2 linked regions of the Desulfosediminicola ganghwensis genome follow. The protein of the gene in region 1 interacts with the protein of each later gene in a pairwise test. Links are inferred from orthologs where the notes say so. Each region holds a gene or a part of one and is shown on either strand. Other genes may lie near its edges. The genes, in order: rlmKL and typA.

Region 1 (3,241 bases):
AGGGAGCCCACCTCCGCAGGCAGGGCCGGGAGAATCCGGCGTTTCACTGTTTCAGCGTGCAAGACAGCACCCTCTGCCTGTGATAATGTTGTGAAAACGAATTGAAGTCATGGAGAATGAAAATAATGGATATTACCCTAACCACACCCGCTCTGTTGTTTCCTGCCGTTGCCTTTCTGCTGGTTGCCTACACCAGCAGATTCCTCGCCACCGGAGCGCGAATACGTAGCCTGCATGAGCGGTATAGATCAACATCGGACGCAATTGTTTTAAAACAGATTGTCAGCCTCAAGCGCAGGGTTGTCCTTATTAGAAATATGCAGGCCTGTGCAGTGGGCGGGCTTTTTCTGTGTATCTTCTGTATGTTTGTTCTGTTTGCCGGGTGGACACTTTTCGGTAAAATACTTTTCGTGTTGGCACTTGCCATGTTTATGGTCTCTCTGTCTATTTCCCTGAAGGAGATACTTCTGTCTGTTGACGCCCTGAACCTGGAGTTACTGGATATAGAAAATCGGGTGACGGACCTGGCCAGGGATAAATGAAATTCAGGAAAATCCAGAATGTTAATTTTACTATCGTGTAGATAATTATGTTGATTTTTGCAGCAACCTGCGGAGCAGGAACTGAAGCCCTGGTGGCCGGAGAAATAGAAAACTTTGGTGCTTCCGAGATAGTAGAGGGGAGAGGTGTCGTTACCTGGAGGGGTGAGATCGAAAGCGGTTATCGAGCCTGTCTCTGGTCACGATATTCTTCCAGGGTTTACCTGAAGATCGCCGAATTTCATGTGAAAAATGAAGAATCGGTCTATGAGGGAGCGCTCTCCGTTGACTGGCAGGAGCACATGGGAAGCTCCACCACCTTCGCTGTTGATTGCACAGTTGCAGCAAAAGCCCTGCAGATCCACAGCAAGTATGCTTCGCTCAAGGTTAAGGATGCCATTGTGGACCAGTTCAGGGATCGGTGCGGGGAGCGTCCATCGGTCGATACCGGCAGACCTGGAATCCGGGTTCACTTACTCATACGGGAAGATGTTGCAGAGCTGTCCATTGACCTGTCCGGCGAGAGTCTCCATCGCCGGGGTTACCGTGTTGATACAGGCATTGCACCTCTTAAAGAAAACCTCGGCGCCGCTATTGTGAAGCTCAGTGGCTGGCTTGATGGGGGGGGCGGTCCGCTGATTGACCCCATGTGTGGTTCTGCGACGCTGTTGATTGAGGCTGCCCTTATGTATGGTGATTCCGCCCCGGGCTTGTCGCGTAACTATTTTGGCTTTATGGGGTGGCGGCAGCACGATAGAAAGCTTTGGAACAGGCTCGTTGATGAAGCCATGGGCCGTGAAGATGATGGCTTGCAGAAGGAGTGGCCACAGATTATCGGCTACGATTCAGATATCCAGACTGTACGAACCGCTCGGAAAAACCTGGTTCAGGCCGGCCTTGAGGATAAAATTCATATCGAACAGCAGGAGTTGGCGTTGCTGCAGCCTCCGGTGGATTCGGAGAAAGGCATGTTGTTGTCAAATCTGCCCTTTGGTGAGCGTCTCTCAGATGCCGAAGAGGTTTCCTGGCTCTATCGGGCTATTGGCAATAAGGCGCAGGATTTGTTCCAGGGCTGGAGGCTTGGCGTCTTTATCGCCAACCCGGAGTTGACTGATAGTTTCGGACTGAAGTGGGATGACAAGCACCGCCTTTATAACGGCTCGCTTCAATGCCGATTGCTTACGACTGTTGTAGCTGGGAGGGAACCGGTCGATTTTCGGTGGCAGTTCAACCCTGAACCGGCTGAGGGTGAAGGTGCCGATTTTGCAAATCGCCTGAAGAAGAACCTGAAAAAGGTGCTGAAGTGGGCGGAAAAGGAAAACATCACCTGTTTCCGGGTGTATGACCGTGACCTGCCCGAGTTTAATATAAGCGTTGATCTTTACGAAAAATGGGTGCATGTGCAGGAATACGCACCTCCGTCGAGCGTCGACAAAAAGCTTTCATCCGCACGATTCCAGACCGCCTTGAGGGCTATCAGGGAAACCCTTGGGCTTCGTGCCGACAGGGTCTTTATCAAGACCCGTGAGCGACAGCGGGGCAAGCAGCAGTACCAGAAAAAATCGGCCAGAAAGAAAATGCACGTGGTGCGCGAGGGAGAGAGTCTTCTCCTGGCCAATTTTACCGATTATCTCGACACCGGTATTTTCCTGGATCATAGACCGGTTCGGGCAAAAATTCATTCCATAGCCAAATCAAAAAGGTTTCTGAACCTGTTTGGTTATACCGGCACAGCGACCGTTCAGGCGGCCTCGGGGGGTGCCGCGTCGACCGTTACCGTTGATCTGTCAAACAACTATCTGCACTGGGCGCGAATGAACCTGGCGTTAAACGGTTTCGATACCCGCAAAAACAAGATTGTTGCTGCAGACTGCATGCAGTGGTTGCGAGAGGATCAGGGAACCTACGACCTGATCTTCGTCGATCCGCCAACTTTTTCAAATACCAAAAAAGATAAACGTGTGTTTGACGTGCAGAGGGATCATGTGGAGTTACTGACAAACTGTATGGAGCGATTGTCGGAAGACGGACTGCTGATTTTTTCAACGAATTATCGAAGATTTACTCTCGACCCGGAAATGACAGAGCTGTATCAGGTTGATGATATAGGTGACAGCACCATTCCCTTTGATTTTTCACGAAACAGGAAAATTCATAAATGCTGGGAGTTTAGAAAACGAGGATAATTCGCCGAAAGGCCCGGCAACAACGGCTATCTAAATTTCCTGGTTGACCAGTATCGTGCTACAATTAAGCAGTTGCCCATCGCGGTTTTTATTTCCGCGATGGGCTGGTATCAAACTTACTATAACGTCTCGCACAGACCGTTTTGATACTGGAATATTATGAAAATCCTTATCGTTGAAGATGACTTCCTGACACGATCACTTCTCTCGGCCCTGCTCTCCGAGTACGGCGTCTGTCATGTTGCTGCGAACGGTGAAGAGGCGCTTGCTGCGGTTACCAGGGCTTATGCCGAAAATTCGCCATATGACCTCATCTGCCTGGACATTGTTATGCCGGTCATGGATGGTCAGAAAGCACTTCATGATATCCGTCAAATAGAAGAAAAACATGGTATCTCGGGGCTTGATGCCTGCAAGGTTATCATGATAACCGCCCAGGATGATTCCGAGAACATCATGCGTGCCTTTCACCAGGGAAAGTGTGAAGCGTATCTGACCAAGCCACTCGATCGTGAT
Region 2 (3,298 bases), 4.6 Mb from region 1 along the record:
CAAAGCACTTGTGCTGCATCAGGGCCGCAATATGCAGATTACCGAGGATATCCATAAGGTTGTACAGGAACAGGAGCCAGGCACGGTGCTGGTCGTTTCAGACCGGGTCAGCCATTGCGAACTCTTTGCCAGGCTGCTTGGTGAGCGGGGAGTGGGGGTAGAGCTGCTGACAGGTCAGATCGGGCCTGAGCGCAGGGCTGAGATAGTAGCAGCGGTGCAAAGAGGAGAGGTGCAGGTGCTTGTGGCGACCCTGCAACTCATCTCCGAAGGTTTTGACTGCCCGGGCTTGTCGACTCTTTTCCTGACCACTCCTATAACCTTCGAAGGCAGATTGCTGCAGGTGATCGGGCGGATTATGCGTCCCGCAGCCAACAAGCAGGCGAGGGTATTCGATTATGTGGACGAGGCGGTTTCAACCCTGAACCGTTCGGCAAATATCCGCAGAGCTGTTTTTCAGAATATGTGAAAAAAATGACCGCATAAAGGTCCGTCTGTGCGGAATAGTTTGCGTCCCGGTCTCAAATCGGGTATGTTCTGCATCTTTTTGCAATGTGCATAAAGTATTTTTTGCGCACAAAGCTGCCAACACAATCACTCCCGTTGCTTTTTTATTTTCAACTGCATGTGCAGTGCATATTGTTACCGGGTCCCGGTAGCGTCGACAGCCGGCAGGATCACTGAGGAAACACGATGGAACAGAGCAAAATACGTAATGTGGCAATTATCGCCCACGTTGACCACGGTAAAACCACCCTGGTTGACCAACTTTTCAAACAGTCCGGAATGTACCGAGATAATCAGCAGGTCTCGGAACGATTGATGGACTCCATGGATCTTGAACGTGAGCGTGGCATCACCATTACGTCCAAAAACGGTTCCTATGCCTTTGCTGATCACTGGATTAATATCATCGACACCCCCGGTCACGCCGATTTTGGCGGGCAGGTGGAGCGTGTATTGCGTATGGCAGACGGCGCGCTGCTGCTGGTTGATGCCCAGGAAGGCCCGATGCCTCAGACCTATTTCGTTCTGAAAAAGGCACTGGAGAACAATCTGCCTGTCATCGTGGTGATTAACAAGATAGACAAACCCGCAGCTCGCTGTGACTGGGTTGTCGATCAGGTGTTCGATCTTTTCGTAAAACTCAATGCGCCTGACGATATTCTTGATTTCCCTGTGGTTTATGCTTCTGCCAAAGAAGGATACAGCCTGTTCGAGCTCGGCGATGAGCGCGTGGACGGCGGCAATATGGACCCGATCTCCAGGATGGTCATAGACCATATCCCTGCTCCGGTGGGCGATGAAGGGGCCGAGTTGCAGATGCAGGTGGGTACCATCGACTATTCTCCGTACCTTGGACGTCTCGGTATTGGTAAGGTTGTAAACGGCAGGATGAAGATTAACCAACCCATTGCTGTTGCTCGCCGTGACGGTTCTATTAAGCCGATCCGTATATCCAAGATTTTTCGCTTCGAGCGTGATGAAAAGGTTGCGGTCGAAGAGGCTGGTGTAGGTGAGATTGTGGCCATTGCCGGTATGGAGGATGTAACCGTTGGTGTTACTTTTACCGACGCTGATAATCCTAAGCCGTTGCCATTGATCACCATTGATCCGCCGACTATCTCCATGAACTTTATCCCTAACGATTCTCCGTTTGCCGGTAAAGAGGGTAAGTTCGTTACTTCCCGTCATATCGAGGACCGTCTCAAGCGCGAGATTCTCGCTGACGTGGCATTGCAGTACGAGCCGCTGACCGATGCAGTTGGTTTTAAAGTGAGCGGTCGAGGTGAGCTGCATCTCTCTATTCTGATTGAGAAGATGCGTCGCGAAGATTATGAATTTCAGGTCACCCGCCCTCAGGTCATCATGCGTGAAGAGGACGGCAAGCTGATGGAGCCCTACGAGGAACTGACCATCGATGTGGACGAGGAATTCCAGGGTCCGGTTATCGAAAAGCTCGGCAAGCTGAGAGGTACCATAGAAGAGATGAGCACCAACAACGGCATGGTTCGTATGGTGTTTCACATTCCGACCCGCGGTTTGCTCGGTTATCGTTCCCAGTTCATGACCGATACCAAAGGAATGGGTATGATGGCCTATGTCTTCCATGAGTATGGCCCATATGCAGGTGATATCATCAACCGCGTCAACGGTGTGATGCTGGTAAAAGAGCCGTGCACTTCCGTAGCCTATGCGCTTTTTAACCTGCAGGATCGCGGTAAACTCTTTGTAGGAGCAGGCTTACCGCTTTATGCGGGGCAGATTATCGGTGAGAATGCTCGTCCCGCCGATATGGTGGTCAATCCCGGTAAGGGCAAGAAACTCACCAACGTCCGTGCTTCAGGTACCGACGATGCGGTTGTTCTCACCCCGGCGACCATTATGTCCCTTGAGGATTGCATTGCCTACATCAATGATGATGAACTGGTTGAGGTAACTCCCAAGTCGATCAGACTTCGCAAAAGGACGGGTACCAGAATCAAGATTTAAGGTGAAGACATGGACCTGCTTATCCTGCTGATATCCGGAGTAGTTGGAATTTCAACCTTCTTTCTTATCTCCAGAAAGTTCGGAAGCGACTGCATCCCCTGAGCCCTGCTCTATGGATCCGTCGGGGCGGGTCTGGTTGCTTTCATGATTCTGCAAACTCTGCTTAAATAAAAAAAGGTGCATCTGGAAATTTCCAGGTGCACCTTTTTTTTTCAACGTCCAACGTCCAACGTCCAACGTCCAACGTCCAACGTTCTATCTCTCTCCGTTTTTAAACCGATAATAATCAGCCAGAATCCTGGCGTGATCAAAGGCCAGTTCAGGCAGGTTGTCACGGTCGAAAAGTTCCGCCTTGCCCGCATCATCGCCAGCTACAGGTTGTCCGTCGGCCTGGACGATGAAAACCGTTGAGACGGTATGTTGGCGTGGATCGCGTTCCGGGTCCGAGTAGGTGCGAAATTGCGCTAGGCCACGTACCGCAAGTCCGGTTTCCTCTTCTGCTTCTCGTACTGCCGCTAGCTCAAAAGATTCGCCATAGTCTACGAAACCACCGGGGAGCGCCCAGCCATAAGGGGGATTCTTTCGTTCTATCAAGACGATTCTGTCGTCAACCTCAATGATGATATCTACGGTGGGCACAGGATTGCGGTATACAGCGATCTCTTTGCTGCAGTGTGGACATTTCATTGAGGTCTCCAGCTTGGGGCGAAAGGGCATGAAGCAGGTACTTCAATCCAGAACAATCAGCTCACGGATTTCCTGCCAGTTTTCCACGGTTGCCAGGTCGTGGCGGTTCCTGTTCCATGGG

What was found.
Region 2: the proteins of rlmKL (region 1) and typA interact in binary tests that used the Escherichia coli proteins (3 or more experiments, as listed by UniProt). The link is inferred for Desulfosediminicola ganghwensis from one-to-one orthologs.

The regions. Positions count from the first base shown.
Region 1 is NZ_CP050699.1:694,923-698,163, reverse strand. What follows is about bases 241-3,157. They hold rlmKL (bifunctional 23S rRNA (guanine(2069)-N(7))-methyltransferase RlmK/23S rRNA (guanine(2445)-N(2))-methyltransferase RlmL), read left to right. Parts: upstream 241-589; coding sequence 590-2,725; downstream 2,726-3,157. Other genes in these bases: FCL45_RS02965 (response regulator), read left to right, coding at 2,885-3,157; FCL45_RS02975 (DUF2721 domain-containing protein), read left to right, coding at 241-542. Outside these bases: more of FCL45_RS02975, read left to right, coding at 126-240; more of FCL45_RS02965, read left to right, coding at 3,158-3,241. UniProt on the Escherichia coli protein: Specifically methylates the guanine in position 2445 (m2G2445) and the guanine in position 2069 (m7G2069) of 23S rRNA. Methylation occurs before assembly of 23S rRNA into 50S subunits.
Region 2 is NZ_CP050699.1:5,253,422-5,256,719, reverse strand. Bases 117-3,090 are described here. They hold typA (translational GTPase TypA), read left to right. Parts: upstream 117-690; coding sequence 691-2,490; downstream 2,491-3,090. Other genes in these bases: FCL45_RS22655 (NUDIX domain-containing protein), read right to left, coding at 2,746-3,090; FCL45_RS22660 (hypothetical protein), read right to left, coding at 2,542-2,706; FCL45_RS22670 (DEAD/DEAH box helicase), read left to right, coding at 117-466. Outside these bases: more of FCL45_RS22670, read left to right, coding at 1-116; more of FCL45_RS22655, read right to left, coding at 3,091-3,177; FCL45_RS22650 (5' nucleotidase, NT5C type), read right to left, coding at 3,220-3,298. UniProt on the Escherichia coli protein: A 50S ribosomal subunit assembly protein with GTPase and nucleotide-independent chaperone activity, required for 50S subunit assembly at low temperatures, may also play a role in translation.